Regions from separate parts of the Bradyrhizobium sp. SZCCHNS1022 genome, predicted to be linked through region 2. Evidence: predicted binding sites of a transcription regulator. Region 2 holds the regulator's gene; the other holds the start of a gene.
What was found. Region 2 encodes PhoB, which activates phosphate uptake and scavenging genes when phosphate is short. Its sites were predicted from a motif close to TGTCATNNANCTGTCAT; they were not measured.
Positions count from the first base shown of each region.

Region 1 (5,912 bases), 160 kb from region 2:
GTCCCTACCGGCCGGAAATGTCCTGCGGCTGTTGTCTGCTGCGTCATCGGCCGGCGCAGTGACCGCGATCCGGCATCGAGGCATTGAGACGTTTGCGTCGTCATCCCGTCATCACCGTCAGCATCAAGGCTTGCGGCAATCGCGCGCCGTCGTAAGCGAGCCCTTCCTCGAACAACAGCCCAGTCCGGCGTCCCTACCGATGCCCGACAGGACTTCAACCTGTCCGCAAGAGCAGGCCAGGTGCCGCCTCGCCCGATGCCTAATAGCGTCCGTCAGTGACTGTGTTCGGAACTTCGGACTCCAAGCCAGGTTCCAGGCCCCATGAAGTTGCGAAAGTGCCTCGTGTGCGTGCCAGGAGGGCGTCGAGATGGCCGGTTTGCCGCGCACAAAACTGTAAGCAGGGTTCCGGAGGTCGTGCTGCAGGATTGGCCACGCCCGAGCTTGGGCTTTGGCGCCGCGACCGTCAGAGTCCTCCAATGCGACCGCTCGGCCGAAATATGGGTGCGGTACCTACTCCAGGGGGATATAGTTACAAATGCTCGAAAACGATCTCCGCACAAGCCGGCACTCAGGCGGCTTAGAAGCGCACCGGGACTTCCTGGCGGCAGAGGCGAGCAATCCACGCGCCTGCAACGCAACGTTCCTCAGAGGAGCTTTTACCGCGCTCCCCGAACCGGCCACATGGTCCATCAGACTGCGACCGGCGTCGTCACGGCTGCGATCGACGAAGCTGCGGCGGACAGGTGAACGGGAGGCCCGCGCTGGGCTGACAGAAGCAGTCGTCCAACCAAGGGAAGCAAAGCCGAATGTCGTCCGATAACATGTCGATGCCGGTTTGGCACGAAAAGCACCTGCGTGCTGCGACCCACGCTGCCGGCGTGGCCTTGTGGGCCTGGAACGTGGATACGGACGCCATTACCATGGACGAACGCGCCTACGACCTGTGGGCGGTTTCGAAGACCGAAAAACACATCACATTCGAAATCTTGTCCAGGAATATCCATCCTGCTGATCTGGAGCGGGTCAGGTCGGCGTTTGCCGCTACTCGCGCAATAGTGGGCGCTTACGAGATCGATTTTCGTATCTTGTTTGGCAGCGACATTCGTTGGATCTCCGCGCGCGGGCAAGGTGACGATGCGGACATTGCCGATCGAACTATGTTTGGCATCTTTCTCGACGTCACCCAACGCAAGCAAGCCGAGGAAGCGAACGAATTGCTGGCGGGGGAGATGAGCCATCGAGTGAAGAACCTTCTGACCATCGCAACCGCGCTTACTCAATTTACATCGCGTTCGGCCGCAACCAAAGAAGACATGGCCCATGAGCTAACAAGCCGGCTGATGGCCCTAGGACGTGCACAGGACCTCATTCGCCCGGGACCGGGCAGGAAGAGCGAAGGAGCGCTTCTTGGCGACCTCGTCTCCGTCTTGCTCGCGCCCTACGACGAAAGAGGAGCGAGCGTCCGCATTCGCGTTGCCGTGCCGAAGATGAATGTCGGCGAGAGGTCGAGTACAACGCTCGCACTTGTGTTGCACGAATTGGCAACGAACTCGGCGAAATACGGTTCGCTGTCGCTGGCAAGGGGCACTTTGGACGTGTCGTGCAATGCCCATGACGACGAAGTCGTCATGACCTGGACCGAGCGGGGCGGTCCGCCTCTCAAGGCTCCCGCGATGCTCAACGGCTTTGGAAGCAGCCTGATGCAGCGGACCATGGCAGCCCAGCTTGGGGGCTCCATCGCATTCGACTGGTCGGAGGAGGGGCTTGTCGCTACGCTGATCATGAGCAAGGAGAGCATCGGAAGGTGAGCAACTTTGAGACCTTCGTCCGGTAGCGGCCGGTGCATGTGAATGCAAGACCGCCGCAACAGCGTCCGCTCCGCTCTCGAAAATGCAGGCGACACGATCTCGCTCGATGCAAACTGAGGCATCAAGGCAAGCCACGCCACCTTAAGCCTCGATCAGGCCACGCTCATAACAGGCTTTGTCGTAGGGAAAAACGACCGCCGGATCCGGCCTGTGGAGGCGACGGTGCTTTCCCGGATAATTCAGCCGCCACAGCATATCGCGAATAACATTAAGTCGCGCATGTTCCTTGTCGCCGGCCCGGACCACGGTCCAGGGCGAGCTGACGGTGTGCGTCCGCTCCAGCATCTTGTCCCGTGCCTCGGAATAGGCTTTCCAATACTTCTGCGCCTTGGCATCGACGGGGCTCATCTTCCATTGCTTCAGGGGGTCTTTTTGGCGGTCGGCAAGCCGTCGCTTCTGTTCCTGTTTCGAAATATCAAGGTAGTACTTGAGCAGGGTGATACCCGAACGCTCGATCATCGCCTCGAAAGCCGGCACGGTCTCGAGGAATTCCTCGGTTTCCTTCTTGCTGCAAAACCCCATGACACGCTCGACTCCGGCCCGGTTGTACCAACTGCGATTGAACAGCACGATCTCTCCCGCCGCTGGCAAGTGCGAAACGTGACGCTGGAAGTACCATGAACACCGTTCCCGATTGCTTGGCGGCCCCAGCGCCACGACGCGGGTATCACGCGGGCTTAGATGTTCGACAATAGACTTGATCGTGCCATCCTTGCCGGCGGCATCGCGGCCTTCGACGATGACAAGGATACGCTGGCCGCGCTCAATCACGCAGCGCTGCAGCTTGACGAGCTCGATCTGCAGCCGGACCAGCAGCGCGTGATATCTGTGGCGACTCAAATGTTGCGGACGTGCTGGCCGGTTCTTCATGGTTCGTTCCTTCCTGGTCGCCTCACCATCCAGCGTCGGCGCGATGACACGAGGTGGTCCATATATTTGCAGCTCTCCGACCGGCGGTCAGGTCACGCCTGTCGGATCACGATCGCACTGCGAAGCTGATGTTGTGCTTGCACTTCGGCGGCCGTCAACATAGCCGCATGAATGAATCGCGACGTTCTTGCTCGGTGCCTCGTCCGTAAGTCCACCCAGTTTCGGCTGTCCGGACTCCGGATCGCCATTTGCGTGGCACGTTCAACTCGGCCATACTTCCCGAGAGCGCCACCGGATGAGGGGCCTGGCCCAAAGGCTGCCCCGATCGGAGCTTTCGTTGATTACCCTGAAGGTTCTTCACACGACGACCTATCGATTCAACGAAAACGTGCGCCTGCTGCCGCACCGCTTGATGCTTCGTCCGCGCGAGAGCCGCGAGCTTCGTTTGATTTCGAGCAACATCACGCTGACGCCGCCTGCGACTTTGACCTGGGCGCACGATGTGTTCGGCAATGCAATCGCGACGGCCACGTTTCAGATGACGGCCTCCAGCCTGGTGATCACCAGCGCCGCAGAGCTTCAGCTCGATGCGGTTGCATGGCCGGTGTTCGATATCGCCGTCTCGGCCATGTCTTATCCATTCCGCTATTCCGATGACGATTGGACCGATCTCGGCGCCCTGGCTCTCCCCCAGTTCTCGGATACGGCGGGGGTCCTGCGAAATTGGGCACAAATGTTCGTTCGAGGGAGTCGGACTGATACGCTATCACTGCTGAAGGACCTCAGCGTCGGCGTTTCTGAAGCTGTGCAGTACCAGAGCCGCGAGGAGGAGGGCACCCAAACGCCGGTAGAATCCCTAAATCGTGGCTGGGGGTCATGCCGGGATCTCGCGGTGCTGTTCACCGAAGCAGCACGCATGCTCGGGTTCGGAGCCAGAATCGTCTCCGGCTACCTTTACAATCCGGAACAGGACAACGTCGGATCGAGCGGCGCGGGATCAACCCATGCGTGGGCGGAGGTCTTCGTACCGGGAGCCGGCTGGATCACATTCGACCCGACGAATCGTAGCCTCGGCGGCTTCAACTTGATCCCGGTCGCGGTCGCGCGCGACATCCGGCAGACGATCCCAGTGTCCGGCAGCTTCGTCGGCAGCATCGGCGCTTTCGCCGGGACGTCTGTAGAAGTTCTTGTCACATCTTAGATCGACGGGCTTTCAGCGGCCTTTCTGGTCAACCGTTCGGCTTCAAGGCGGTCGCGCTCATGAAGGACGGTCGCTGTCGAGCCTGGACTTTTCTGACGCGCCTCGCGCCCCGCAGCCTAGGCGATGGCCACGGGTGCCGCATACGTCACGCGGTAGATCGGCGGTAAATTGCGGGCCGGCTATAACCAATTGATTCCCGCCAAAGGCAACAGCCGTTGAAGGATCGCGGCCAGGCAGATCAGCACCACCAGCAATTTGAGAAGACCTGCCAGCCTGGATTCATTGACGAACTTGTCGATGGCCCAGAAACAAATTGCCCCGACAACGCAAATGATCAGGATCCCGATTATGAGTGAAAGCATGGAAGCCCCCGTGCGGCCGTGGCAGCGACGCGCGCGCCACCGCGGACCAAAAGAAAGATCGGCACTCGCTCGTGCGCAGGACACTGCTTCGCGAACGTCTCCGATCGTCGAAACTGAGTTTGTCCAATTGATACTCGCTCACGTTGCGCTAAATCAATTGACGCAATCTTTCCTGGATCATTCTTACGCATCGTTTCCGAAGACGCCGGCTGCACCGAAGGCGGCCGCGCTACCCGAAAATGTTTCGGAGATGCCGTGATGAACAGATCGTCCAAGACGATGCCTCTGCGCTCGTTGTTGCCACCACGCGGTGGCTCGTCGGGCTTGGCGCGTCGGCTATAGCGGCGGTACGGCATCGGAATTGGTGCAGGCATCGCTGGCGCGCTGATCGGCGGGCGGCTGAAAAAAGCGCGTTTCGGGCGAAATACGGGACGCAACAGCATCAGGGCTCGCAAGGCCGGGCGCCGGATGAAATTGACTTGCATCAATTCGACGTTCTTGCAAGGCTCTAAATTCACCTTGTGGTTGAGTGCAATGAGAAGATCCGCTCATTGGGAGCCGATGTCGTGAATAATGAGCGTCCGTCAGGCGATCCCGATCTACCTCCGGGGGTGATTATTCAGCGCTCGGATCAACATGTGCCCCGTGCGGAGTCGACGGGCGACCGGCTTGTGGCGGTTCAATTGCGAAGGGCGCTTGCGAAAGCCGAGGCGCGACTTCTTCAACAGGACGAGTTGATTCACAGACAAGAACTGCTGAAAGCGGAATCCGATCATCGCCTGTTGAACGATCTCCAGATGATCATCAGCCTTCTTGCGCTGCAGAGCCGCAATACGACCAATCCCGAAGCGGCCTCACAATTGGCCGCGGCGGCTAATCGCGTTTCCATGATTGCTCGTATCCACCATCGCCTAAATTCCTACGATGGTGTGAGAACAATCGAGTTCAAGAAATTCCTTCAGGATCTTGGACGCGAATTTTCTGCGATGTCGTCGTCGGACGCCTCCCTGGGAAAAATCCGCGTCGAAGGTAGTGAGATCAATTTGCCTGCCTTCACCGCTATTCCGCTTGGCTTTATCGCCAACGAGTTGATCACGAACGGGGCAAAGTATGGCAAAGGCCGGATCGCCATCAAGTTGGAGCCGGATCCGAAATATGGCTATGCGCTGTCGGTTTCCAATGATGGCCCGGCTTTGCCCGAGGGGTTCGACCCCGCCGCCGGCGAAGGGCTGGGAATGAAGATAGTTCGATCCTTTACCGACCAGATCCGCGGTGAGCTACGGATCGGTCGCGGCGCGGATGGTCAGGGCGCGCGATTTACCGTGCTGTTTTCAAGCGGCTGAGCATTGGAAGAGACCCCTTTGGACAAAGACCGCGCCATCGGATCGGCGAAGCAAATCAAAGGCACTGTCCAAGCAGGGTGACGGGGCTCGGCAAGATCTCCCCTAAGTGCGCCAGTTGTCCGTCAGCCGTCTTTGAATTCGGTTTGATTTCAATCGAACCATCTCGACAACCGGAGAGCTTCTGGCCCCGGCTGCTATCGCCGGCGGCCGATGGCAACTCCCAGCAGGAAGGCGACTAACAGCGAACCCAAAGGGGCTTCGCGCGCGA
Region 1 covers NZ_JAUETT010000001.1:313,772-319,683, reverse strand. Annotated here, with positions in the region: gene QX071_RS01435 (sensor histidine kinase) at 807-1,808, shown strand; gene ppk2 (polyphosphate kinase 2) at 1,950-2,738, opposite strand; gene QX071_RS01425 (transglutaminase family protein) at 3,076-3,939, shown strand; gene QX071_RS01420 (hypothetical protein) at 4,119-4,301, opposite strand; gene QX071_RS01415 (sensor histidine kinase) at 4,868-5,644, shown strand; gene QX071_RS01410 (hypothetical protein) at 5,839-5,912, opposite strand, start outside.
Region 1: the regulator PhoB is predicted to act here: its motif matches at 2,771-2,787, upstream of ppk2 (polyphosphate kinase 2).

Region 2 (5,912 bases):
TGCCGGCCGCAGCATCGGCCGTGGCGAGGCACGCGCCGATCGGGAAACCGCCGCCGAGCGCTTTCGCCAGCGACATCACGTCGGGCTCGACCCCGAGCCAGCGATGCGCGAACAGCTCGCCGGTGCGGCCCATGCCAGTCTGCACCTCGTCGAACACGAGCAGCAGGCCGTGCGCGTTGCAGAGCTCGCGCAGGGCCTTGTAGAAGCCCAGCGGCGCGGTGCGCACGCCACCCTCACCTTGCACCGGCTCGATCAAGATGCCCGCGGTGTGCGGGCCGATCGCCTTCTTCACCGCTTCGAGATCGCCGAGCGGGACTTGGTCGAAACCATCCATCGGCGGGCCGAAGCCGTCGAGATATTTGGCCGAGCCGGTGGCCGCGAGCGTCGCCAGCGTGCGGCCGTGGAACGCGCCCTCGAACGTAACGATGCGGTAACGTTCCGGATGCCCCTTGGCGGCGTGATGCTTGCGCGTGATCTTGATCGCGCATTCCATCGCTTCGGCGCCGGAATTGGCGAAGAACACGTAGTCGGCGAAGCTCTGCTCGCACAGCCGCGCCGCAAGCCGCTCGCCGTCCGGGCTCTTGAACAGGTTCGACATGTGCCAGAGCTTGGTCGCCTGCTCCTGCAGCGCCTTCACCAAATGCGGATGCGCGTGACCCAGCGCATTCACGGCGACGCCGGAGGTGAAGTCGAGATAGCGCTCGCCATTGGTCGCGATCAGCCAGGCGCCCTCGCCGCGCTCGAAGGCGAGATCGATCCGGGCAAATACGGGGAGCAGATGCGACGCGACGTCCGTCATGGCTGATCACTTGAGCTGACGGGCCGGTCAAGACGCGCACGAGGAGGCGCAAAGCAGCGCCATCGCGCACCCGGGACCCGGCCCTGGAAAACAAAATGTGCCGCCTTTTCAAGGCGGCACGGACAACTATTGTATGCGCAGGACGTTCGCTGTCAACACGCGTGAGCCAGCCGCCTCAGCGCGGAACAGGTGGGGTTTCCGGTCGATGACAGTGCTAAGCGTTCCCGGTCCACATCGACGGAAGGTGTGGACGGTGGCCCCCGACTCTTGCGCGGGAGTCACGGCATATTGTAGCGTTTTTCGCATCGAGTACGACATCTCGTGCAGCAGGTCTGATCCTTAAGAGTTCGGTGGTTCGGCGTACACGTCCGGGCGCGCATCTCGCGCCCGGCGAGGGCTAAGGGATTCTGCGAGCAGGGATTTTCGTGAGTTTGGCACCGCAGCGCTGTCCCGAAACTGGCCAGCGAAACGCGAAGGGAAAGGTGCGATGACGGTATTGACCTGGTCAGACGATCGCGTCGAGCAGTTGAAAAAGCTCTGGGAGGCCGGACTGTCGGCCAGCCAGATCGCAGCGGAGCTCGGAAATGTGACGCGCAACGCCGTGATCGGCAAGGTCCACAGGCTCGGCCTCTCCGGTCGCGCCAAGAGCCCTGCCGCCGCCGCTCCGCGTCAGCGCAAGGCGCGCCCCGCTCAGCCGATGATGCGGGTGGCCCGCCCGGTGGCGCGCGGCAATACCGCGCTCGCCCAGGTGTTCGAGGTCGAGACGGAGCCCGATCCGATCACCTTCGACAATGTGGTGCCGATGAACCAGCGGCTGTCGCTGCTCGAGCTCCGCGAAGGCACCTGCCACTGGCCGGTCGGCGATCCCGCCAGCGCGGACTTCTTCTTCTGCGGCGGCAAGGCGCTGAACGGCCTGCCCTATTGCGCGCAGCATTCGCGCATCGCCTATCAGCCCGCGGCCGATCGCCGTCGTCACCCCGGCAAGAGCCCGGCACGTTGATCTGTTGCGCATCTTGGACGCGCTGTTAGCTCAGCCATCAGCTGTCGTCCCCGCGAACGCGGGGACCCATAACCACCGGCGGGCGTGGTTATGATGGATGTTAGCTACAGCTGCAGCTCTATCATCAGCATTTGCGGTTATGGGTACCGGCGTTCGCCGGGATGACGGCGGCGCACGTTGCAAGCGCGCTTGTCATGACAAAAAAGGCGGAGCCGAAGCTCCGCCTTTGATCGGTCGCTGTTTGTCGCTGCGCGATCGCCCTCAGCTCACGATTCCGCCTTCGCGAAGCGGTCGTCGAGCGCATAGCCCGCGCCACGCACGGTGCGGATCGGATCCTGTTCGCGTCCCGGATTGAGCAGCTTGCGCAAGCGTCCGATGTGCACGTCCACCGTACGCTCGTCGATGTAGATGTCGCGGCCCCAGACGCTGTCGAGCAGCTGCTCGCGGCTGAACACGCGGCCCGGATGTTCCAGGAAGAACTCGAGCAGCCGATATTCGGTCGGCCCGAGATCGATCGGCCGGCCGGAGCGGGCGACGCGGCGCTTCTCGCGATCGAGCTCGATGTCGCCATAGGCGAGCACGGTGGCGAGCCGTTCGGGGCTCGCGCGACGGAGCAGACCCTTCACGCGGGCCAACAGCTCGGGCACCGAGAACGGCTTGACGATGTAATCGTCCGCCCCGGTGGCGAGCCCGCGGACCCGCTCGCTCTCCTCACCGCGCGCCGTCAGCATGATGATCGGCAGCTGCTTGGTCTCGGGCCGGGCGCGCAGGCGCCGGCACAGCTCGATGCCGGACAGCCCCGGCAGCATCCAGTCCAGCACCACGAGATCGGGCACCCGTTCCTTCAGTCGCGTGTCGGCGTCGTCGCCGCGCGCAACCGTCTCGACCTCGTAACCTTCGGTCTCGAGATTGTAGCGCAGCAGCGTCGTCAGCGCTTCCTCGTCTTCCACAACCAGAATGCGCGCACTCATCGCTCAGCTTCTCTCTCAGTTTCCGGGGGCGGTGGCCGCGAAGGACGTCATGTCGCCCTTCGGACGCTTGTCGATCATCGGCTGGCCTTCGATCATGTAGAACACGGTTTCCGCGATGTTGGTCGCATGATCGCCGATCCGTTCGATGTTCTTGGCGCAGAACATCAGGTGAATGCAGAACGAGATGTTGCGGGGATCTTCCATCATGTAGGTGAGCAGCTCGCGGAACAGCGAGGTGCAGATGGCGTCGACCTCCTCGTCGCCCTTCCACACCGTCATCGCCGCCGGCAGATCGTGGGCGGCATAGGCGTCGAGCACCGACTTGACCTGCGACTGCACCAGGTCGGTCATGTGCTCCAAACCGCGGATCAGCTTCAAGGGATGGAAATCGCTCTCCAGCGCGGCGACGCGCTTGCCGATGTTCTTGGCGAGGTCGCCGATCCGCTCGAGGTCGGTCGCAACCCGCATCGCGCCGACGATCTCGCGCAGGTCCACCGCCATCGGCTGCCGGCGGGCGATGGTGAGCACCGCGCGCTCCTCGATCAGCCGCTGCAGACTGTCGATCTCGGCGTCCGTCTGGATCACCCGCTCGCCGAGCGCGACGTCGCGCCGCACCAGCGCGTCGACGGAATCCACGATCAGCCGCTCGGCCAAGCCGCCCATCTCCGCGACCAGCCGCGTCAGCTCCTGCAGGTCGCTGTCAAACGCCTTGACGGTATGTTCACTGGCCATCTCTATCTCCTCGGCAATGCCGTCGTAGTCCGGCGCGTCAATTCGGGTCTCGCTGCCTCAGCCAACTGCCCCTTGCCGACCGATGCAAGGGGTCCGTTTCCGGCATCAGCCGAAGCGGCCGGTGATGTAGTCCTGGGTCCGCCGATCGCTCGGCGAGGTGAAGATCTTGCTGGTATCGTCGAACTCGATCAGCTCGCCGAGATACATGAAGGCGGTCTTGTCGGAGACGCGGGCCGCCTGCTGCATGTTGTGGGTCACGATCGCGATCGTGTAGTTGTCCGACAGCTCCTGGATCAACTCCTCGACCTTGGCGGTCGAGATCGGATCGAGCGCCGAGCACGGCTCGTCGAACAGGATCACCTCGGGACGCACCGCAACGGTGCGGGCAATACAGAGACGCTGTTGCTGGCCGCCGGAAAGGCTCAGGCCCGAGGCGTTGAGCTTGTCCTTGACCTCGTTCCACAGCGCGCCGCCGCGCAACGCCTTCTCGACCCGGTCATCCATCTCGGATTTGGAGATCTTCTCATACAGGCGGATGCCGAAGGCGATGTTCTCGTAGATCGTCATCGGGAACGGCGTCGGCTTCTGGAACACCATGCCGACGCGCGCACGCAAGAGGTTCAGGTCGAGCTTGGGGTCGAGGATGTTGGTGTTGTCCAGCATCAGCTGGCCTTCGGCGCGCTGGCCCGGATACAGATCATACATCCGGTTGAAGATGCGCAGCAGCGTGGACTTGCCGCAGCCGGACGGTCCGATGAAGGCCGTCACCCGGTTGGTTCCGAGCGACAGGTTGATGTTCTTCAGCGCATGGTGATCGCCGTAATAAAAGTTCAGGTTCCGGACCGTCACCTTCGCCGGAGCGTCCGGCAAGGATTTGTTCGGAATGACGCCCGCCGGACTTGAGACGGAAACAGACATGTCGGTCATTTTGCGCTCCTCTCGGCGCCCAGAATGCGGGCCCCGATGTTCAGGGCAAGTACGGTCAAGGTAATCAAAAGGGCCCCGGTCCAGGCCAGCTGCTTCCAATAGGCATAGGGGCTCTGGACGAAGTTGTTGATGGTCACCGGCAGGTTGGCCATCGTGTGGGTAAGATCGAGGCTCCAGAACTGGTTCGACAACGCAGTGAACAGGAGCGGCGCGGTCTCGCCGGCCACGCGAGCGGTCGCCAGCAGGACGCCCGTGATCAAGCCGGAGCGCGCCGCGCGATAGGCGATGCGCCGGATCACCAGCGAACGCGGCAGGCCAAGTGCGGAGGCGGCCTCACGCAGCGGATTGGGCACCAGCAGCAGCATGTCCTCGGTGGTGCGCAGCACGACCGGAATCACGATCACGGCAAGCGCCAGACAGCCCGCGATGGCCGAGAAGCCGCCCATCGGAACCACGACCGCGCCATAGATGAACAGGCCGATGATGATGGATGGGGCAGAGAGCAGGATGTCGTTGATGAAACGGATCACCGAAGTCAACCGGTCATGGCGACCATACTCGGCGAGGTAGGTGCCGGCGAACAAGCCGAGTGGAGCACCGACGCCGACGCCGAAGACCGTCATGATGATCGAGCCTACGATGGCGTTGCGCAGGCCGCCGTCGCTCGATCCCGGCGGCGGCGTATCGGTCGCGAAGACCTGCACGGTCAGGCCAGCCAGGCCCTGGTAGAGCAGATCGATCAGGATCAGTGCGAGCCAGGTCACGCCGAACAGCGCGGCAAGCACGCACAGCGCACGGACGAAGATGTCCTTGCGGCGGCGGCGGCCATAGATCCGGTTGGCCGGATTGATGGGCGTATCGGTAGACGTCATGCGATCTCTCCTGCCCTATCCATCCGGCTTATTTTCCGGCCTTGGCTTCGAGCCGCAGCAGCATCAGGCGCGCGCCGGCGAGCACGAAGAAGGTGAGAACGAACAGCAACAGTCCGAGCAGAATCAGGGCCGACTGGTGCAAACCGTCGCTCTCCTGGAATTCCGATGCGATCGCCGCCGAGATCGTGGTGCCCGGCGCGAAGATCGACGAGGAGATGCGGAACGAGTTGCCGATGATGAACGTCACTGCCATGGTCTCGCCGAGCGCCCGGCCGAGCGCCAGCATGATGCCGCCGATGACGCCGACCCGGGTGTAAGGGATCACCACGCTGCGCACGACCTCCCAGGTGGTGCAGCCGACGCCATAGGCGGCCTCCTTCAAGACCGGCGGCACGGTCTTGAACACGTCCACCGAAATCGAAGTGATGAAGGGCAGCACCATGATGGCCAGGATCAGCGAGGCATTGAACAGGCTGAGATAGGACGGCGGCCCGGCGAAGATGTCCTGCAGGATCGGAATGTTGGCGCACAGGCTGATCATGAACGGCTGGAACGTGTAGGCCAGGAACGGCCCCAGCACGAAGAAGCCCCACATGCCGTAGATGATCGAC
Region 2 covers NZ_JAUETT010000001.1:158,344-164,255, forward strand. Annotated here, with positions in the region: gene QX071_RS00720 (aspartate aminotransferase family protein) at 1-799, opposite strand, end outside; gene QX071_RS00725 (GcrA family cell cycle regulator) at 1,287-1,799, shown strand; gene phoB (phosphate regulon transcriptional regulator PhoB) at 2,066-2,770, opposite strand; gene phoU (phosphate signaling complex protein PhoU) at 2,786-3,502, opposite strand; gene pstB (phosphate ABC transporter ATP-binding protein PstB) at 3,608-4,429, opposite strand; gene pstA (phosphate ABC transporter permease PstA) at 4,426-5,301, opposite strand; gene pstC (phosphate ABC transporter permease subunit PstC) at 5,330-5,912, opposite strand, start outside.